Xanthobacter dioxanivorans: one gene and its partner. The protein of the gene in region 1 binds, or shares a complex with, the protein of each later gene. Links are inferred from orthologs where the notes say so. Each region holds a gene or a part of one and is shown on either strand. Other genes may lie near its edges. The genes, in order: EZH22_RS24940 and xseA.

Region 1 (15,272 bases):
AGCCGACGAAGCCGAAAAAGACCGTGCTGGACCTCATCACCGGCACCACGGGGCAGGTCACCGCCGTGATGATCGCCCTGACGGCATTCCTCACCCAGGTTCCGGAGCTGAAGAACGCGGGCCAGAGGGCCTTCTGCGCCGTCGTGTCATGCGCCGTGGGGCCGGATACCGCGGCCACCGGCCCCACGGCGGGCGGCAGTCCCGCCTCGGGGAGCCCCGCATCGACCAACCCGTCATCCGGCGCCGCCACGGGCAGCGCGACCGGCACCGGCACGGTCGCGGGGCGGCTGTCCGCCCTGTCGGCGGGGGGCATCGATTTCAGCGTCGCGCCCGAGCAGATGCGCGACTGGCTCGGCAACGGGCTGACGCCCTACCCCGCCGTGGCCGATGCGCTGGTGGCCCTGCTGGGCGGCAAAAAGCTGCGGCAGCCCGTCGAGCTCGACGTGATCGTCGGCTTCTATGAAAGCCGGGCCCGGTCCCCGCGCGCCGTCGCCGAGGTGGACCCGGAACAGCTGAAGGCAGCGGTGGTCTCAGCATACCGCGAGCGCCATGGCGCTTCCCCGACGGATTTTCAGTCCCTGCTCCAGTAGAGTAGAGCGCCTCTCCGACCGCCGGCGATGCAGCCTCAGGCCACCGTCTTCCCCTCGCCGTCGACGAGGAAATGCTCCAGCCAGTGGATGTCATACCTGCCTTCGGCGATGTCGCGGGTGCGCACCAGGGTGCGAAACAGCGGCAGCGTGGTGTCGATGCCGTCCACCACGAACTCGTCCAGCGCGCGGCGCAGGCGGCGCAGGCATTCGTCCCGCGTCTTGCCGTGCACGATCAGCTTGCCCACCAGGCTGTCATAGGTGGGGGGATGACGTAGCCCTGATAGGCGTTGGAATCCACGCGGATGCCGAGGCCGCCCGGCACGTGGTAGTGGGTGATCTTGCCCGGCGACGGCCGGAAGGTGGTGGGATGCTCCGCATTCACCCGGCATTCGATGGCATGGCCCTCGATCACCACGTCCTTCTGGGTCAGGGTCAGCGGCTCGCCCGCGGCCACGCGGATCTGCTCGTTGATGAGGTCGATGCCGGTGACCATCTCCGTCACCGGATGCTCCACCTGGATGCGGGTGTTCATCTCGATGAAGTAGAAGTTCCCGTTCTCGTACAGGAACTCGATGGTGCCCACGCCGATATAGCCGAGCTTGCGCATGGCGGCGGCGCAGGTCTCGCCGATCTGCGCCCGCTGGACGGCGGTGATGACCGGAGACGGCGCCTCCTCCCACACCTTCTGGTGGCGGCGCTGGAGCGAGCAGTCGCGCTCGCCGAGATGGATGGCGTGGCCCTTGCCGTCGCCCAGCACCTGCACCTCGATGTGGCGCGGGGTGGAAAGGTACTTTTCCAGATAGACGGCGTCGTCGCCAAAGGCGGCTTTGGCTTCGGTGCGGGCGGTGGAGAGGGCCTGGGAGAGGTCCTCCTTGGTCATCGCCACCTTCATGCCGCGCCCGCCGCCGCCGGCGGCGGCCTTCACCAGCACCGGGAAGCCGATCTCGGCGGCGACCCGGTGGGCCTCCTCGTCCGAATGGATGCCGCCGTCGGAGCCGGGCACCACCGGAATGCCGAGGGACTGGGCCGTCTTCTTGGCCTCGATCTTGTCGCCCATGATGCGGATATGCTCCGCCTTGGGGCCGATGAAATGAATGTTGTGGTCGGCGAGGATCTCGGCGAACCGTGCATTCTCGGCCAGGAAGCCGTAGCCGGGATGCACCGCGTCCGCCCCGGTGATCTCGCAGGCGGCCAGCAGCGAGGGGATGTTGAGATAGCTCTCGCGGGCCGCGGGCGGGCCGATGCATACGCTCTCGTCGGCGAGGCGCACGTGCATGGCGTCGGCATCCGCGGTGGAGTGGACCGCGACCGTCGCGATGCCCAGCTCCTTGCAGGCGCGCAGGATCCGCAGCGCGATCTCGCCGCGGTTGGCGATGAGGATTTTTCTGAACATCAAGGGTGCCTGCCTGATCCGAGCCGGGTCATTCGATGATGAGCAGCGGCTCGCCATATTCCACGGGCTGGGCGTTGCCCACGAGGATGCGTGTCACCGTGCCGGTGCGCGGCGCGGGGATGGCGTTCATGGTCTTCATCGCCTCGATGATGAGCACCGTCTGGCCCTCCTTCACGGTGGCGCCGATCTCGATGAACGGGGCCGCCCCGGGTTCGGGGGAGAGGTAGGCGGTGCCGACCATGGGCGAGGGCACGACGCCCGGATGCTTGGAGAGGTCGGCCACCTCGGCCGCAGCGACGGCGACGGGCGCCGCGGCCAGGACGGCCGGCGCCAGCGGCGCGGCCTGGGCGAAGGTGACCGGAGCGGGCGCGCGCACCACCCGGATGCGCAGGCCCTCGTGCTCCACCTCGATCTCGGTGAGGTCGCTGCTCGAGAGGAGTTCGGCGATCTCTTTGACGACGGCGGTGTCGATGGGGGAATGGGGAGGCTTCATCATATTCCTGCTCTTGCCGGCCGGATGCGGCCGCACGAGGGCTGTTCGAGATGGTGCGTCACGGCACTTTAATATTTCACGGCGCGGGCGGCAGGCCGGCGAGGGCGTGAAGCCCCAGCACGTAGCTCTGCGGCCCGAAACCGCAGATCACCCCGCGCGCCACCGGGGACAGATAGGAGTGGTGGCGAAAGGCTTCCCGCGCGAACACGTTGGACAGGTGCACCTCGATGGTGGGCACCCCTACCGCCGCCACCGCGTCGCGCACGGCGACGGAGGTGTGGGTGTAGGCCGCTGCATTCAGCACGATCCCCCTTGCGCCGCGCGCCTGCTGGATGAAATCCACCAGCGCGCCTTCCGAATTGGTCTGGCGGAAGACGATCTCGAAGCCGAGCGCCGTCCCCTCCGCACGGCACAGCGCCTCCACGTCGGCGAGGGTCGCCGCACCGTAGATGCCCGGCTCGCGGGTGCCGAGGAGGTTGAGGTTCGGCCCGTTCAGGACGTGGACGGTATCGGACATCCGTAACAGATCTGCCGCCGGCACCCTTCGGCCGGGTCGCTGCCTTATAGGGGTGCGCGGGCCGCAAGGAAAGAGCGGGCCGTCATCACGGCGTCGTATCCACCACCACGCCGTGGAAATTCTGCTTCAGGGCAGGTTCGCCGGGATGTTGCGCCGGGGTCCGTCGAGGCAGCCCGCGGCCTTGCCGGCACGGATGGCGAAACGGTGGAGGTCGAAGCAGGCCAGGGCCAGCAGGCAGCCCGCACCGAGGACGGCCAGCCGTCCGGCCCGACTGATGGTGCGGTGATACTTCTGCCGCACGTAGAGCTCCGAGTGCATCTTAGCGCGGTTGACGCGGAAGGTCTGGGCGAAGGACGGCTTGCTGGAGCGCCCGCCCGCATGCACCACCCGCGCCGCTGTCACCACCACGATGGGGATCTTCCGCTCCAGCGCCCGCAGGGAGAGGTCGTCGTCCTCGTGGTAGAGGAAGATGGCCTCGTCGAAGCCGCCGAGGCCAAGGAAGGCCTCGCGCGCCACCAGAAAAGCGGCCCCGTGCACGAAGCGGGTGCAATAGTCGCCGGCGATCTCTTCCGGCACGAGGCGGGCGCGGCGCGGCACCTTCTCGAAGATGCTGCCCTCCTTGCGCATCAATCGCCCGTTCTCCCCGGTGATGGCCGGCATGAGGATGGCCGGGCCGCCATAGCGCCGGGCCGCCTCCACCAGCCGGTCCACGGCATCGGGGGCGAGCTCCGCGTCCGGATTGAGGAACAGGACGAAGGGTGTCCGCGCCCGCCGCGCGCCCACATTGCAGGCGGTGCCGAAGCCGGCATTGGCGGGCATCTCGAAGATTTCGGCCGGGCGGGCCAGCGCCGCGCGCCATGCGGTGCCATCGGGCGAGGCGTTGTCGACGATGATCACGGCGTAGTCGTCGGGAACCGAGGCGACCGCGCGGCCGATCACCGCGCCGCTGTTGTAGGTCACGAACACCACGGTGACGACGGGAACGGACACGGCAACCTCGACACCACGGGACGTCGCATCCGGGACGTCGGTTCCAGGATTTGCGGCCCGGCCAGACAGGCTGTTACCGGGGCGAACCCGGACCGGCGACCGCTACAGCCGCCCTGATGCGGGGCAGCGGGCCAGCGCGGGGGTTTCCTGCGCCAGCTCTTCGGCAAAGGCAAGGCCGGCGCCCTCCGGCCGGGCCAGAGCCGCCAGGGCCGGGTGCCGCCCCACCCGCGCCAGGGCCGCGAGCACGTCGTCCGGCTGCAGCGCGGTCATGCAGCGCCGCTCGAAGGGGCACAGGTCGGCCGATGGCAGGAAGCAGGGCGCGCATGCCGTCTGCGCCCGCAGCACTTCCGTGGCCGGGCCGATGGGCGCCCACACGCGCGCCTCGGCGAAGCCGGAAAACAGCACCACGCAAGGCACCCCGAGCGCCGACGCCATGTGCGCCGGGCCCGAATCGAGCCCGACGAGCGCCTTGGCTTCGCGCAACACGGCGGGGACTTCCGCCAGGGTCAGCCCTCCGGTGAGGTCCAGCATCCGATTCCCCGGCAGGGTATCGGCAAGCGTGGCGAGGCCCGCGTCCTCCCCGGCGCGCCCCAGGAGCACCAGACCGAACGGCGTTCGCGCCAGAAGCGCCTGCGCCAGCTCCTGCCAAGCCGGCACCGGCCAGCGTTTGATGGGCAGGCGCGAGCCGACGGCGAGCACCACATAACCATGCGGAAAGCGGGCCGGGGCGGTTGCCGGCGGCGGCATGCAACCCAGCGCCCCGCCATAGCCGTGGCGCGCCGCGCGGAAAAGGCTCGACAAAGCCTCCGCGAGCAGCACGAGCCGCGTCGTCGCATCCACCGGCGACAGCAGCCCGGAGGCTCGGGCCGAGGCTTCCATCTCGGGCAGGGCGATGTCGAGGGCGAAGGGCCGGGACAGGCTCGCGAAGCCGACGCGGACCTGCGCCGCGATTCCCCACAGGAGAATGCGCGTGTCGTCGTCGTGCCGCAGGTCCACGGCGATGTCATAGGCCGGCAGCCCCAGCCGCCGCATCTCGTCCACGTCGTCGGCATCGGCACGCCGCGGAGTGCGGTCCTGGGCGCCGAAGAAATCGTAGGCGTGCACGGCGTCGAACAGACCCGTGGAGCGGGCGAGCTCCACATTGTAGGGGCCGCACAGGAGATCGAGGCGGGAGGCGGGAAAGGCCGCGCGCAGCCGTTCGCAGGCCGGCAGCGCGGTAATGAGGTCGCCGATATGGTCGAGCTTGAGCACCAGGATGGAGGGGGCCTCGGTGAGCCCCCGCAGCTTCCGGCCGGCGTCCTCGAAGGTGGCCGGCGCGAAGGGGCCGCCCTCGACGGGTCTCTTTTTTCGCCTGCGACGCCGAAACAGATCCGCGAGCCTGACCATCCCTCCCCCACGGCTGTACGCTACCTTTCGTAACGACATAACCAAGCGGCAGCAAGGGGAACGCCCTCACGATCAAGGCCGGGGATGCAGGAACGCCGCGGCTGGTCACGCCGCCGCTTCTTCGCTAGAAGGCGCCGCATGCGGGAGGCCCCAAACACGCGTGTCAGCCGGCGCCACGTCTTCTTCGTGGCCGGATACGATCCGATGACGGTGGACGGCCACCTTCGCATCTTCCTGCGCGAGCTGAAGCGCTTCGGCGCGGTCTGGAACGTCGCGACGCAAGGCCTGGACGCAGCGCCTCTGCCCACCCCCACCGGCGCCCTGTGGCGCAGCACGGCCCAGGCGCCCGGCTGGCGCACGCAGACGACGTTCGAGGTCCTCGCCTGGGACGACCTCGCCCGGGCCGACATGCGGCGGCCGCGGCGCTCCCACCTCAGGGGATCGGTGCGGGCGCTGGCGGACATGGCGGCGAGCGGCACCATCGCCGGCTATTTCCGCACCAGCCGGCGCTACGGCCTGTTCTTCCTCTTCACCTACCTGCTGCTTGCCGCCCTCTGGGGGCTCGGGCTGGCGGCCGGCATCGCCGCGGGGCGGCTGGCGGCGCCCCACCTGGGGACGGTGGCGGCCATTTTGATCGGCGCGGCGGTCGCGGCCGGGGCCGGGCTGCTGCTGATGCGCTGGCCCGGCCGCAGGTTCCGCCTCAAGCAGTCCCTCGACCTCGCGGAATTCTCCGTGGACTTCGTGCGCGGGCGCCACCCCCAGGTGGACGCGCGCATCGGCGCCTTCGCCGACCGGCTCCGCGCGGTGGAGCAGGCCGCCGCGTCGGAAGGGATGGACGAGATCGTCGTCGCCGGCCACAGCCTCGGCGCCATGCATGCGGTGAGCGCGGTGGCGGCGGCGTTGAAGGCGGACCCGGATTTCGGCTCGCGGGTCCGGGTGCGCATCCTGACCCTCGGCAGCACCACGGCGAAATTCGCCCTCCACCCCGCCGGCGAGCGCCTGAGGGCCGCGGCGGCGGAGGTGGCCGCCCGGCCGCGCATCGGCTGGCTGGAGGTGCAGTCGCGCGACGACATCGTCTCGTTCTACAAGGTGAACCCGGTCACCCTCGGTCCCGCCGCGTTCGCCGAGCCGTTGCTGCCGGCGGGCGACTTCTCCGCCCGGCCGCTGCTGCGGCAGGTGGCGGTGCGCGACATGGTTTCCCCCGCCACCTACTGGCGCTTCCGCCTCGACGTGATGCGCGTCCACTGCCAGTGCTTCCTCGCCAGCGACATCCGCGCCACCCACGACTTCTACGCCTATGTCTGCGGCCCGCTCGCCTTCGACGTGGTGGCCGCGCACACCAACGGGCTGCGCGCCTATACCGAGCCAGACGGAACCCTGCGCCCCCTCGTCGTCGACGAGACCGGGCGCATCCTGCCCCTTCCAGCCTCCGAAAGCCCTCCATGAGCCTCGTCACCTTCGCCAAGATCGCCTGGGCGGTGGGCGTCGCCGCCTGGTACGTCCTGCGCATCCCGTTCGAGCGCAAGGCCAAGCGCCAGGGCGTGGCCGATGCCCGCCACCGCACGGCGCGGGAGATCATCCTCCTGTCCATCTCGACGCTCGGGCTCGGCGTGGTGCCCGCCGTCTACGCCGCCACCTCCTTCCCGCGCTTCGCCTCCTACCCGCCGTCCCTGGCGCAGGTGGCGGCGGGGGTGCTGGTCTTCGCCGCGGCGCTGTGGCTGTTCTGGCGCACCCATCGCCAGCTGGGGCGCTATTGGTCGGTGACGCTGGAGATCAAGGACAAGCACCAGCTCATTACCACCGGCGTCTACGAGAAGGTGCGCCACCCCATGTATTCCGCCTTCTTCCTGTGGGCGCTGGCGCAGGTGCTGCTGCTGCCGAACCTCATCGCCGGCCCGGCCGGGCTCATCGGCTTCGGCACGCTGTTCTTTTTCCGCGTTGGGCGGGAGGAACAGATGATGCGCGAGGCCTTCGGCGCGCAGTACGAGGCCTATGAGAAGCGCACCAAGCGCATCATCCCCGGCATCTATTGAGGGCGCGGAACGAAGCGGGAAAGGCGGGCCCGCGCCGATTCGGTCACGCTGCGTTCGCGGGACGTCCACGGGGCGGGCGAGGAATGTCCCGGAATGGGACAATGGCCTCCTTCGGCCCGGACATGCCGTATCGGCCCCTCACCGGCCGTGGAAGGGCGAAGACCCCTACCCTTCCGGGTCCAGCGGAGCGGTGCCGGTGGGGCGGCCGTCGGCGTCGCGGGTGATGGTCTCCACCCGCGCCTCCGCCGCCTTCAGCAGCGTCTCGCACCGCTTCTTGAGGGCCTCGCCCCGCTCATAGATGGCGATGGACTCCTCCAGCGGGACGTTGCCCTTCTCGAGGCTGGTGACGATGGCCTCGAGTTCGGCCAGCGCCGCCTCGAAGCTCAGCGCGTCCACGCCCGCTCCCGCGGCGGGCACGGCCTTGCCCTTGCCTGCACTGCCCTGGTTCGCCTCGGCCATGGCCGCCTCCGCTGATTCTGCCCGGTCCACCATAGACGAGCGGTCGCGGGGTCAGAAAGCCGCCGGGGTGGCCCCCGCGCCCGCCCTTTGGTAGAAGCCGGCGAGCTTTCACGGAAAACACCGATCCCATGTTCCCCGCGGCGTCCGCGCCAATTGAGCCCCGCGACCCATCCAGCCTCGAAGACGCGCTCCTCGCCGCCTTCGACGCGGCCGGCTTCGCGCGCATCCATCCGCCCATCCTCCAGCCTGCGGACGTGTTCCTCGACCTTTCGGGGGAATCCATCCGGCGCCGCATGTACCTGACGGCGGATGCCGAGGGCCGCGAGCTGTGCCTGAGGCCCGACCTCACCATCCCCGTCGCCCGCGCCGTCATCGCGGGCGGGATGCGGATGCCGGCACGCGTCAGCTATCTTGGTCCGGTGTTCCGCTTTCGCGGCGAAGGCTCGGGCGAGTTCCGGCAGGCGGGCGTCGAATCCTTCGGCCGCACCGACATCGAGGCGGCGGACGCCGAGATCGTCGCCCTCGGGCTCAATGCCTGCGCGCTCTACGGCCTGCCCCAGCCGCAGATCCGGCTCGGCGACGTGGGCCTGTTCGCGGCCCTGCTGGAGGCGCTGCCTCTGGCCCCGGCCCTGCGCCGCCGGCTGCTCAAGGATTTCGGCCAGGGCCGGCTCGACGCCGACCTCGGCCGCCTGCGGGATCGCCCGCAGGAAGGCGCTTCCGCCCATGCCGGCGTCCTCGCCGCCCTCGCCGGGGCCGACCCGGCGGCGGCGCGGGCGCTGATCACCGACCTGCTCTCCATCGCCGGCATCTCCACCGTGGGCGGGCGCACCGTCTCCGAGATCGCCGAGCGCTTCCTTGAGCAATCCTCGCTGGAAGCCGGCGCGGGCCTGTCCGCCGAGACCGCGCAGATCCTTTCCCGCTACCTCTCCATCTCCGGCACGCCGGACGACGCCTCCGCCCGCATGCGCGCGCTGACGGCGGAGGCCGGCATCGACATTTCCGCCGCCCTCGACGTGTTCGACCGGCGCAGTGGCTTTCTCACCGCCTATGCGGTGAACCTTGCCGACGTGCGCTTCTCCACGGCCTTCGGCCGGCCGCTCGACTATTACAGCGGCATGGTGTTCGAGCTGCACGACCCCAAGGCGAGCATCTCCGACCGCACCGCCGGGCCGCTGGTGGCGGGCGGGCGCTACGACAAGCTGCTGTCGCGCCTCGGCGCCGAGCACTGCGTGCCGGGCGTCGGCCTCGCCGCATGGGTGGAGCGCCTCGCCGCCCTCGATCTTTCAGCGGAGGCCGCCCGATGACGAGCCCGCTCATCCTTGCCGTGCCGTCCAAGGGGCGGCTGCAGGAGAATGTCCACGCCTTCTTCGGCCGCGCCGGCATGCCGCTGACGCAGGCCCGGGGCGCGCGCGAATATCGCGGCGCGCTGGGCGGCGTGGACAATGTGGAGGTGGCCTACCTCTCCGCCTCGGAGATCGCCGCCGCGCTGGCCGCCGGCGCCGCCCATATGGGCGTCACCGGCGAGGACCTGGTGCGCGAGAACATCCTGGAGGCGGACAGCCGCGTGGCGCTGCTGGAGAAGCTGGGCTTCGGCCATGCCAATGTGGTGGTGGCGGTGCCGCAGGCCTGGATCGACGTGCGCACCATGGACGACCTCGACGACGTGGCGAGCCATTTCCACGGCCGCACCGGCCGCCGCATTCGCGTGGCGACGAAATACGTCAACCTCACGCGCGGCTTCTTCGCCCGCCATGGCATCGTCGACTACCGCATCGTCGAGAGCGCCGGCGCCACCGAGGGCACCCCCGCCTCCGGCTCGGCGGAGCTCATCGTCGACATCACCACCACCGGCGCGACGCTGGCCGCCAACGCGCTGAAGGTGGTGGACGACGGGATCATCCTGAAGTCCGAGGCGAACCTCGTCGCCTCGCTGACCGCCAGCTGGAGCGCCGGGGCCCTTTCGGCCGCGCGGGCCATGTTCGACCGGCTGGGCGCGGAAAAGCGCGCCCGCACCATGCGCGAGGTGCGCACCCGCTTCGCCAGCTGCGATGCGTCGCTGGTGGACCAGGCCGTGGCGCGCTACCGCTGCGTCGCGCCCTTCGGCGGACCGACCTCGTCGGGCATGCTCACCCTGCACTGCCCGCCCGACACCCTGCACGGCCTCGCCACCTTCCTGCGCGAGGGCGGGGCCAGCATGGTGACGGTGGGGCCGATCGAATACGTGTTCGCCGCCGACAATCCGCTGTTCGAGGCCCTGGAAGCCCGGCTCGGCTGACCGCCGCCCGTCCGGCGCATGGAGGCACCGCCGGCCGCGCGGACCGGCGGTGCCTCCATGTGCGATCGGCGGACGCGCTCAGTTGTTGCCGATGCCGCGGTCACCCTGCTGCAGGAACAACTGGTCGCCCTGCGACAGCGCGGGGCCATTGTCCTGCCGGATGCGGGCGAAGGCGGAGCTGCGGGCCTGGCTCGCGGCGTAGGCGAGACCCTGATGACCCGAGGAAGCCGCCGCTTCGGCCGCGGTGTCGGCGGCCTCGCGCGAAGGCTCGTCCGCCGCCCGCACGGCGCCGGTGGCGAGAAGGGTGGTGGCCAGCACGACGGCACCAAAAGTCAGCTTGCGCATTTTCATCTCCATGTGTTGCGGCGCAATCAGCGCCGCTCCGATGGACATGGAGCTATTCATCGGACCACCGCCGGATAAGGGCCCTTTTCCGCAACAGTGCGGTGCAAAATTCGGGACAATTAGGTCAGCACTCCATCCCCAAAAACCGGCGGCGACGCTGATACCCCCGCTAAGATGCCGTGTTCGTGGGGGGATTCGTCATGCTGCCGTCCGAGCCGGTCACACCGCTATCACCCGCCCGCCTGCTCGGCGGCTTCGGCTCCGGCGCCGCCATCGGCATTGTCGGCGGCCTGATCGGCCTCGGCGGGGCGGAGATCCGCCTGCCGGTGCTCATCGCCTTCGGCTTCGACGCGCTGCCGGCGGTGATCCTCAACCGTGCCCTGAGCCTCGTGGTGGTGGCCTCGGCGCTGCCCTTCAGGGCCGAGGCCGTGCCGTATGCGGACGTGGCGGCGCATGGGCCCATCATCCTCACCATGCTGGCGGGCAGCCTCGCCGGCGCCTTCGCCGGCGCCACCTATGCCACCCGCTTCGCTTCGCGCACCCTGTTCCGCGCCATCGCGGTGCTGCTCCTCGTCACCGCGGTGCTGCTCGTCGCCGGCGGCGATCCCGAGTTGAGGCACATGCCCGTCGATGGAACCGTGCGCGTCGTGGCGGGGGTGGCCGCGGGCTTCGCCATCGGCCTCGCCGTGGCCATGATGGGCGTGGCCGGCGGCGAACTCCTGGTGCCGACGCTGGTGCTGCTGTTCTCCCTGCCGGTGAAGCTCGCCGGCAGCGTCGCCCTCGTCATCGCCCTGCCGACCATCCTCGTCGGCTTCGCCCGCTTCGGCCGCGACAACACCATCGGGGTCATCCGCGACAACGCGCCCTTTCTCGGCGTGATGGTGGCGGGGTCGATCACCGGCACCTTCATCGGCGGGCAGTTGCTCGGCATCCTGCCGTCGGTGGTGCTCTTGCCCCTGCTCGGCCTCATCCTCGTCGCCTCGGCGGTGAAGATCTGGCGGCACAGCACCCGGCAGGACCACGCCTGAGCCCCGGCGCGGACACGCCCTGCGCAAGCGATATCCAGCCGGACACCTCAAGCAACGCAGGTCGCCCCAAAAGATATATTCTTATATATACAACACTTCATTCACACGATCACCGAGTGAATTTGCATATTCGAGAAAGATGATCAAATAAATCTGGACGCGCCACCGGGTTTCTGGAAAGTGTGGCACCCAGCTTCACTTTTGATCGTCCAGGCCATGAAGGTGACATCGCGCCCGCCCATCGCCTTTTCAGCCGGCGGCGTCATCGGCACGCTCGGGGGCCTCATCGGCCTCGGCGGCGCGGAATTCCGCCTGCCGGTGCTCATCTCGGTCTTCGGTTTCAAGGCCCTCGACGCCGTCATCGTCAACAAGGCAGTGAGCCTCGTGGTGGTGGCCTTCGCCCTGCCGTTCCGCGCCAGCGTGGTGCCGTTCGCCGATGTGGCCGCCCATTGGGGCATCATCGCCAACCTGCTGGCCGGCAGCCTGTTCGGCGCCTGGGCCGGCGCCGGGCTCGCCGTCCGGCTCTCCTCCGGGGTCCTGTACCGGGTCATCGCGCTCCTGCTCGGCACGATCGCCGTGGTGCTGGCCTTCGGCCATGGGGCGGCCCCGGCCGAGGCGCTACTAACCGGCTGGCCGCAGCTGGCGGCGGGCGTGGCCGCGGGCTTCGCCATCGGGATCTTCGCGTCCGTCCTCGGCGTCGCCGGCGGAGAGCTGCTGATTCCCACTTTGATCCTGCTCTTCGGCATGGACGTGAAGCTCGCCGGCAGCCTCTCGCTCGCCATCAGCCTGCCCACCATGCTGGTGGGCTTCGCCCGCTACAGCCGCGACCGCAGCTTCGCGGTGCTGGGGCACAATCGCGGCTTCCTGCTGGCCATGGGGCTCGGCTCCATCGCCGGAGCGTTCGTGGGCAGCCGCCTCCTGGGGATCATCCCCACGGGCGTCCTGCTGCCGCTGCTCGCCGGCCTGCTCGCCCTCTCGGCGATAAAAGTCTGGCGTCACGGCTGAGCGCCGGCGGGCCCCGCGCTTTCCTCCGCCGCGATCGCGCTCTAGTCTTCCGCCGGACCCGACAGATGAGCGATGCGCCGGCTCGTGCCTCCCGAGCCCGCGCCAGGAGCGTTGACATGCGTGATGCCGAGCCGCACCCGATCCGCCTTGCCGATTACCGCCCGCCGGACTGGCTTGTGGAACGGGTGGACCTCGACTTCGCGCTCCACCCCTCCCAGACCCGCGTCACCGCCCGCCTCGCCCTGAAGCGCAACCCGCTCGGCGCTGACGACGCGCCGGTGGTGCTCGACGGCGATGGCCTCACGCTGGTGCGCCTCGCCGTGGACGGCCGTCCGCTGGCCGGGCCGAGCTTCGAGGCGACGCCGGACAAGCTCACCCTGGCCCATCCCCCGGCGGACGCCTTCACGCTGGAAATCGAGACGCTGGTGGACCCCACCGCCAACACCCAGCTCATGGGCCTCTATCGCACCTCGGGCAATTACTGCACCCAGTGCGAGCCGGAGGGCTTCCGCCGCATCACCTATTATCCCGACCGGCCGGACGTGCTCTCCATCTTCACCACTCGCATCGAGGCCGGCAAGGACGAGGCGCCGATCCTGCTCGGCAACGGCAACCGTGTCGAAAGCGGCGACATTCCCGGCACCGGCCGGCACTTTGCCGTGTGGCACGACCCCTGGCCGAAGCCCTCTTACCTGTTCGCCCTGGTGGGCGGGCGGCTGGCCAAGGTGGCGGACAGCTTCGTCACCGTCTCGGGCCGGCGGGTGGAGCTTGGCATCTATGTGGAAGAAGGCAAGCAGGCTCGGGCCGGCTACGCCATGGACGCGCTGAAGCGCTCCATGCGCTGGGACGAGGAAGCGTTCGGCCGCGAATACGACCTCGACGTGTTCAACATCGTCGCCGTCTCCGATTTCAACATGGGGCCATGGAGAACAAGGGCCTCAACGTCTTCAACGACAAGTATGTGCTGGCGACCCCCGAGACCGCCACCGACGCCGACTATTCCGGCATCGAGGGGTGATCGCCCACGAATATTTCCACAACTGGACCGGCAACCGCATCACCTGCCGCGACTGGTTCCAGCTGTGCCTGAAGGAGGGCCTCACCGTCTTCCGCGACCAGGAATTCTCCTCCGACCAACGCTCGCGGCCGGTGAAGCGCATCGCCGACGTGCGCATGCTCAAGGCGGCCCAGTTCACCGAGGATTCCGGCCCCCTCGCCCATCCGGTCCGACCGGAAACCTATCGCGAGATCAATAACTTCTACACCGCCACCGTGTACGAGAAGGGCGCGGAGGTGGTCCGCATGCTGAAAACCCTGCTCGGCGAGGCGGGCTTTCGCGCCGGCATGGACCTTTACTTCCAGCGCCACGACGGCGAGGCGGCCACCATCGAGGATTTCGTCGCCGCCTTCGCCGACGCCACCGGGCGCGACCTCTCCCAGTTCGCCCTGTGGTACGCCCAGTCGGGCACGCCGCTCCTCACCGCGCACGGCACCTATGACGCCGCCGCCGGCACCTACCGGCTCGACGTGACCCAGTCGGTTCCCCCCACCCCGGGCAGGGCGACAAGAAGCCCATGCTGATCCCGCTGGCCCTCGGCCTCGTGGGGCCGGACGGGCGCGACCAGCCGCTGATGCTTGGCAACATCCCGGTGGAGCACGGGGTCATCGAGGTGAAGGAGGCGCAGCAGAGCTTCGTGTTCACCGGCCTCGACGCGCGGCCCGTGCCTTCGCTCAACCGCGGCTTCTCGGCGCCGGTGAACCTGGCGAGCGACCTCACCGAGGCCGACCGCGTTTTCCTTGCCGCCCATGACGCCGACCCCTTCAACCGCTTCGACGCGCTCCAGCGCATCGCCCTCGAGCAACTGAAGGCGGGGGCGCGCTCCGGCACGCTGCCGGCGCCGGACGCGCTCGTCACCGCCGCCGGGGCCATCCTTGCCGATGCCGGCCTCGACCCCGCCTTCAAGGCCCAGGCGCTGGCCCTGCCCGGCGAGGGTGAAGTGGCGCGCGAGCTTGCCAGCGACGTGAACCCCGACGCCGTCTACGCCGCCCGCAAGGGGCTGCGCGTCGCCCTCGGCACGGCGCTGGCCGACGCATTCGCGACGGCCTATGGCGCCGAAGCGGCGAGCGGCCCGTTCTCGCCCGACGCGGCCTCCGCCGGCCGGCGCGCGCTGCGCAATCTCAGCCTCGACTACCTCGCCGTCACCGGTTCGGCGGATGGCATCGCTCGCGCCAAGGCCCAGTTCGAGAGCGCCGACAACATGACGGACCGCCTCACCGCCCTCGCCGTGCTCGCCCAGCACGACGTTCCCGAGCGCGAGGCGGCGCTCGGCGCCTTCTACAACCGCTTCGAGCGCGACGCCCTCGTCATCGACAAATGGTTCACGCTGCAGGCGCAGATCGCCTCCGCCGGGACCCTGGACCGGGTGAAGGACCTGATGCTGCACCCAGCCTTCTCCCTGGCGAATCCGAATCGCGTGCGCGCCCTCATCGGCGCCTTCGCCGCCGCCAACCCCACCCAGTTCAACCGTGCCGATGGGGAAGGTCACGCTTTCGTGGCGGACGTTGTGCTCACCCTCGACAGCAAGAATCCGCAGGTCGCCGCCCGTCTCCTCGCCTCGTTCAAGACCTTCCGTCAGCTAGAACCGGTGCGTCGCAGCAATGCCGAGCGTGCCCTTCGCCGCATCGCGGAAACACCGGGCCTGTCGCCGGACGTGGCCGACATCGCCACCCGCTCGCTGGCGTAGCGACGCATCCGCCT
Region 2 (5,897 bases), 2.1 Mb from region 1 along the record:
AGCGCGTCCTCGACCGAAAGCGCCACCACCACGCCCTTGCCGGCCATGAGGCCGTCGGCCTTCACCACGATGGGCGCGCCCTCGGCGCGCACATAGGCGGCGGCCTCGGCCGGGCTGGTGAAGCGGGCGAAGGCGGCGGTGGGAATGCCGTGGGCGCGGCACAATTCCTTGGTGAAGAGCTTGGAGCCCTCAAGGCGGGCGGCGGCCGCGGTCGGGCCGAATGCGGGGATGCCGGCGGCCTCCAGCCGGTCCACCAGCCCGGCCACGAGGGGCGCCTCGGGGCCCACCACGACGAAGTCGATGGTGTGGTCGAGGCACCATTTCACGATGGTGTCGTGGGCGGAGAGCGGAATGCCCTCGATCAGGTCGGCATGCTCGGCGATGCCGGGATTGCCGGGTATGGCGTAGAACTGGCCCAGGCTCGGGCTCTGCGCCAGCTTCCACGCGAGCGCATGCTCGCGGCCCCCGGAACCGAGCAGCAGGATGTTCATGCGGCCTCCCCGTCGTATCTTGTCCCAATCGCCTATCGGCTCGGGGCCGCGCAAACAAGGGCTTCGGCTCTGCGCTCGCCGCATGGGCCCTCTTCCCGTTATGCTGTTTTCATGAGCAGGCTGGACCGCGATTCGATGGTGGATGTCGCAGAACCCCGCGCCAATGCGCCCGAATGGAGCGTTTCCGAGCTTTCGGCGGCGCTCCGCCGCACGGTGGAGGACGCCTACGGCCACGTGCGCGTGCGCGGTGAAATCTCCGGCTATCGCGGGCCGCATTCGTCGGGCCATGCTTATTTCTCGCTGAAGGATGCCGGGGCGCGGCTCGATGCCGTCATCTGGAAAGGCACCTTCCAGCGCCTGCGCCTCAGGCCGGAGGAGGGGCTGGAGGTTGTGGCGGTGGGGCGTCTCACCACCTATCCGGGCAAGTCCGGCTACCAGATCGTGATCGAGGCGCTGGAGTTCGCCGGCGCCGGCGCCATCATGGCCATGCTGGAAGAGAGGAAGCGCCGACTCGCCGCCGAAGGCCTGTTCGATCCCGCCCGCAAGGTGCCCCTGCCGTTCCTGCCGCTGGTGGTCGGCGTGATCACCTCGCCCACCGGCGCGGTGATCCGCGACATCCTCCACCGCCTGGCGGACCGCTTTCCGCGCCGGGTGCTGGTGTGGCCGGTGCGGGTGCAGGGGGAAACCTCGGCGGCGGAGGTGGCGGCGGCCATCCGCGGCTTCAACGCCTTGCCGGAAGGCGGCGCGATTCCCCGGCCGGACGTGATCGTGGTGGCGCGCGGCGGCGGCGCGCTGGAAGACCTGCTCGGATTTTCCGACGAGGCGGTGGTGCGCGCGGCGGCGGAGAGCGCCATTCCCCTGGTGGCGGCGGTGGGGCACGAGACCGACGTCACCCTCATCGATTTCGCCGCCGACGTGCGCGCGCCCACCCCCACCGCCGCCGCCGAGATGGTGGTGCCGGTGCGGGCCGACCTCGTCGCCACGGTGGAGGACCTGGGCGCCCGCCTCGTCGCCGCGCCGCTGCGGCTGTTGGATCGGCGCAAGGCGGACCTGAGGGCGCTCGCGCGCCTCCTGCCATCGGCGGAGAGCCTGTTCGCCGTTCCGCGCCAGCGCCTCGACGTGGCCGGCGAGCGGCTGCCGCGGGCGCTGAAGGCCAATGCGGGCGCGCACCGGCTGAGCCTCGTGGCGATCCGCGCCCGGCTGTCGCCGGAGGCGCTGAAGGCGCGTGTCGTACGCGGGCAGGAGCGGGTGGAGGGGCTCGGCGACCGGCTCGGGCGGGCCTTCGCCGTCGCGGCGGAGCGGCGCGCCGCGCGGCTCAAGGCCGCGGGGCAGTTGCTGGAGGCCCTGTCCTATCACGGCGTGCTCAGCCGCGGCTTCGCCCTGGTGCGCGACGCCGCCGGCCAGCCGGTGCGCAGCGCCGCCGCCGCCGTGCCGGGATCGGCGCTCGATCTGGAGTTTGCCGACGGCCGAGTGGGCGTCACCGTGGGGCGCGCGCCGGACCTTCTGCCGGCGGGAGGAGCACCCCGTCCCAAGCCGCCGGCGCGGCGAGCGCGCAAGGCCGAGACGGGGCCGACCCTGTTCGATCCGTGACGGCGCCCCTTTCGCATTGCGGGATAAGGGATTATCTTGTCTGCGACACCAAGCAGGATTTCGACCCCGGTGATGAATCGTTTTGAACGCTTCTCCGAGCCCCATGGCGAGGCAGAAGTCCGCTACCTTGACGGGGAATTCCGCATCCTGCGGCCCGGCAGCTTCGTGCGCTGCGCGGTAACCGGCCAGACCATCCCTCTCGACGAGTTGCGCTACTGGAGCGTGGACCTGCAGGAGGCCTATCTGGACCCGGAAGCGGTGCTGACCCGCGTGCGCGAGCGCTCCGCCGGCTGAAGCCCGGGCGCCGGGCCGAATGTCCCCGCCTGCCAAATCGGGCTTCAGCGGTGCGCCCGCTGCCGGGGGGGCATTCCGCCGCTATGAGCCTTTTCCCCTGCGCTCCGCGCACCGTGCTTCGGCCCCGGCGATAAGCGCGTCGAGGGCCTCCGGCGTGTCCAGCCGGAGCGTGACGGGCAGGACGGCGATGGCGCCGCGCCATGCGGCGAAGCCCGCTCCGGACAGGCGCGCCATGTCCTTCTCCGTGGTCACCAGCCGCGCCTTCAGCCGCGCCGCTTCCGCCACGAGGGCCTCGATTTCCCCGATCCGGAAGGGATGATGGTCGGGGAAGGCGCGGCGGTCGGCCAGCGCCAGCCCTTCCGCCGCCAGCGTCGCGAAGAATTTCTCCGGTCGCCCGATGCCGGCGAAGGCCAGCAGCGGGGCGTCCCGCAAGGCCGCGATGGCCCGCGGATCGGGGGCGAGGCGCCCGCGCAGCACTTTTACCCCGGCCCGGCGCGCCGCCTGCGCCACGGTTTCCCCGGCGGCGCCGTCCCCCACCACCAGCACCGCATCGGCGCGGGCGAGCTGGGGGGCGAGGGGCGCCCGCAGCGGGCCGGCGGGGGTGACCCGGCCGTTGCCGACCCCGACCGCGCCGTCCACCACCAGCAGGGCGGTGTCCTTGTGGAGGGAGGGGTTCTGGAAGCCGTCGTCCATGACGATGTGGCTTGCCCCCTCGGCAACGGCGAGGCGGGCGCCGCCGATCCGGTCGCCGCCGGCAACGATGGTCGGGGCATGGCGGGCGAGCAGCAGCGCCTCGTCGCCCACCTCCGCCGCGCCGTGCCGGGCCGGATCCACCCGGAGCAGGCCGCGCGCCGTGCCCCCATGCCCGCGCAACAGGGCGAAGGGCCGCGCGCCGCGCGCCGCCAGGCGGTCGAGGAGGGCGATGGCGGTGGGGGTCTTGCCCGCCCCGCCCACGGTGGGATTGCCGATGCAGATGACCGGGGCCCCGACCATGCCGCCTGGCGCGTCCATCCGGCGCAGCGCGACCGCGCCCACCAGCGCGCCGACGGGGCCGAGCAGGGCGCTGGCGAGGCCCGGCGGACGCCACCAGAAGCGCGGCGCGGCGCGCATCAGCGCCTCTGCAGGCGGATCTGGATGAGGTAGGGCTCGATGGCGGCGAGCGTCCGGTCGAGCGCGCCGCCCAGCGCCGTCACCGTGGCGAAGGCCGAATCGACGGTGTGGCTGCGCAGCTCCTGGTCCCTGAGCAGGGCGTAGGTGGCACGGGCGATGCCGAGGGCGTCGCCGATCTCGAAGGCGCCTTCCTCGCTGTCGAGGCGCTCATAGACGGGGCCGAAGTTCCACACATGCGGGCCGTGCACCACGGCGACGCCGAGTTTCGCCGGCTCGATCGGGTTCTGCCCGCCATGCTCCACCAGCGAGCCGCCCATGAACACGACGGGAGCGAGGCGGTAGAACAGGCCCAGCTCGCCGATGGTGTCGGCCACGTAGACGTCGGTCTCGCGATCCGGCAGCTCGCCCAGGCTGCGCTGGCGGGTGGTGAGGTCGGCGGCCTGGGCCAGGGCGGCCACATCCACCCCGCGGTCGGGATGGCGGGGAGCGATGACGGTGAGGAAGCCCGGGATCTTGGAGGCCAGCATCTCGTGCGCCTCGATGACCGCCTCCTCCTCGCCCTCGTGGGTGGAGGCGGCGAGCAGCATCGGCCGGTTGGCGCAGGCGCGGGCGAGGGTCTGGAGCTCCCCAGAATCGGCGGCGGGCGGGGGCACGTCAAACTTGAGGTTGCCGCTCACTTCCACCCGCGGGGTGCCGAGGTCGCGGAAGCGGCTGCCGTCCTCCTCGCTCTGGGCGAGGCAGAGGTCGATGCGCGAGAGCAGGGCGCGGGCGCTCTTCGGCAGGCGCGCCCACCGTTTGGCGGAGCGCTCGGAGAGGCGGGCATTCACCAGCACCACGGCGGTGCCGCGCCGGCCCAGCTCGGCGATGAGGTTCGGCCAGAGCTCGGATTCGGCGATGAGCACCAGGTCCGGCGCCCAGTGGTCGAGGAAGCGGGCCACGAAGCCGCGCGCGTCGAGGGGCACGAACTGGTGGATCACCCCGGCGGCGCCCGGCGCTCCGCCACGCGGCTGGAGGTGAGGGTGCCGGAGGTGAGCAGCACGCGGAAGCCGCGCGCGTCCAACCGCTCGATCAGCGGCAGAACCGAGATGACTTCGCCGACGCTCGCCCCATGCACCCAGACCAGCGGACCGTCCGGCCGCTCGACGCTGGCCCGGCCGCGCCGCTCGGCGAGGCGGGAGGGATCCTCCTTGCCCTTGCGGACGCGGTAGGACAGCCAGGCGGGGGCGAGAAGGGCAGCCGCGGAGCTGGCGCCACGGTACAGGCGAAGGGTCAGCGGCAGGGCCCGGCCCTTCATGCGCCCCTCGACCCGGCCGCGAGCGCCTCGGCGCGGGCGGTCACTGCTTCGAGCCGCGCCTGGAGCAGGTCGCGCGCGGCGGCGAGGCCAGCCTCGTCCACGTCGCGGGCGACGAACACCGGCTCGCCCACCACCGCGGCCCCCGGGCCGAACGGCAGGTTGAGGCTGGCGCGGTCCCAGCTCTTGAGAGTGATACGGTTTCGGGTGGCCATGGCGAGCGGGATGATAGGGCGTCCTGAATACCGTGCAATGGTAACGACGCCCAGGCCGGCCCGGCGGGCGATCTTCGGCACGTCCGCGGTCATCGCCACGTTGATGCCCTCGGACAGGGTCTGCAGCATCTCGTAGGTGGCGGAGACCGCGCCCTTGCGGTGGAAGTCGCGGCGGGAGGTGGCTCCCGAGCCGCGAATGGTGCCCACGCCGAGCTTTTCCGCCGCGATGGCGTTGATCTGCGCATCCGCATGGCGGGAGATCAGCACCTTGGCCTTGTGGTGCGGCCGCATGGCGAACGGGGCCAGGAAATGCTGCCCGTGCCAGAACGTCATGATGACCGGCATGCGCTCGTCGATGGTGTCGAAGATGTCCGGCGGCTCGATCACGAACCGCGTGGTGTGCGCCACGAACTTGAAATAGGACGCAAACGTCGTGCCTGCCGCCACCTGGAAGGCGCGGTTTGTCCTCAGTCGCCGCCACATCTTCGGGTCTGCTCGCTTTCTTTTTCTTTCTGTCGCCGCGGGCGCGGGAGCCTCAGTCGCCCTGCACCTTACCGGTTTCGGGATCCAGCAGGCGGTGCAGGTGAACCACGAAGTAGCGCATCATGGCGTTGTCCACGGTCTGCTGCGCCTTCCCCTTCCAGGCCGCCGCGGCGCTGGCATAATCGGGGTAGATGCCGACGATGTCGAGCTTGGAAAGGTCCTTGAACTCGGCGCCGTCGATGGACGTGAGCTCGCCGCCGAATACGAGATGAGGCAATTGCTTGCGGGCGCTGGTCTCGGTCATGGTGTCCCCAAAAGGTCAGTTGCGTTTGAAAGCGGTGCGGGCGGCGTCAAGCGCCGCCGGATAAAGGGTTGTTCCGGCGCAGATCAGCGGCGCGTGGCGCGGCACCGGGGCGTTGTAGC

What was found.
Region 2: the proteins of EZH22_RS24940 (region 1) and xseA are in contact, whole or in part, in a cryo-EM structure (PDB 8TXR), measured with the Escherichia coli proteins. The link is inferred for Xanthobacter dioxanivorans from one-to-one orthologs.

The regions. Positions count from the first base shown.
Region 1 is NZ_CP063362.1:5,319,345-5,334,616, forward strand. What follows is about bases 6,215-9,112. They hold EZH22_RS24940 (exodeoxyribonuclease VII small subunit), read right to left. Parts: upstream 7,862-9,112; coding sequence 7,568-7,861; downstream 6,215-7,567. Other genes in these bases: EZH22_RS24930 (hypothetical protein), read left to right, coding at 6,215-6,815; EZH22_RS24935 (protein-S-isoprenylcysteine O-methyltransferase), read left to right, coding at 6,812-7,402; EZH22_RS24945 (ATP phosphoribosyltransferase regulatory subunit), read left to right, coding at 7,990-9,112. Outside these bases: EZH22_RS24900 (hypothetical protein), read left to right, coding at 1-590; accB (acetyl-CoA carboxylase biotin carboxyl carrier protein), read right to left, coding at 2,012-2,476; aroQ (type II 3-dehydroquinate dehydratase), read right to left, coding at 2,553-2,993; EZH22_RS24920 (glycosyltransferase family 2 protein), read right to left, coding at 3,120-3,983; EZH22_RS24925 (glycosyltransferase family 9 protein), read right to left, coding at 4,086-5,369; more of EZH22_RS24930, read left to right, coding at 5,508-6,214; more of EZH22_RS24945, read left to right, coding at 9,113-9,165; hisG (ATP phosphoribosyltransferase), read left to right, coding at 9,162-10,136; EZH22_RS24955 (hypothetical protein), read right to left, coding at 10,215-10,529; EZH22_RS24960 (sulfite exporter TauE/SafE family protein), read left to right, coding at 10,667-11,509; EZH22_RS24965 (sulfite exporter TauE/SafE family protein), read left to right, coding at 11,726-12,514; EZH22_RS32040 (M1 family aminopeptidase), read left to right, coding at 13,421-14,095; EZH22_RS32045 (DUF3458 domain-containing protein), read left to right, coding at 14,089-15,258. UniProt on the Escherichia coli protein: Bidirectionally degrades single-stranded DNA into large acid-insoluble oligonucleotides, which are then degraded further into small acid-soluble oligonucleotides.
Region 2 is NZ_CP063362.1:3,237,030-3,242,926, forward strand. What follows is about bases 1-2,841. They hold xseA (exodeoxyribonuclease VII large subunit), read left to right. Parts: upstream 1-602; coding sequence 603-2,081; downstream 2,082-2,841. Other genes in these bases: purD (phosphoribosylamine--glycine ligase), read right to left, coding at 1-491; EZH22_RS15110 (DUF2093 domain-containing protein), read left to right, coding at 2,154-2,375; lpxK (tetraacyldisaccharide 4'-kinase), read right to left, coding at 2,457-2,841. Also shown: more of lpxK, read right to left, coding at 2,842-3,485; EZH22_RS15125 (lysophospholipid acyltransferase family protein), read right to left, coding at 4,776-5,474; EZH22_RS15130 (DUF4170 domain-containing protein), read right to left, coding at 5,527-5,778; EZH22_RS15135 (3'(2'),5'-bisphosphate nucleotidase CysQ), read right to left, coding at 5,794-5,897. UniProt on the Escherichia coli protein: Bidirectionally degrades single-stranded DNA into large acid-insoluble oligonucleotides, which are then degraded further into small acid-soluble oligonucleotides.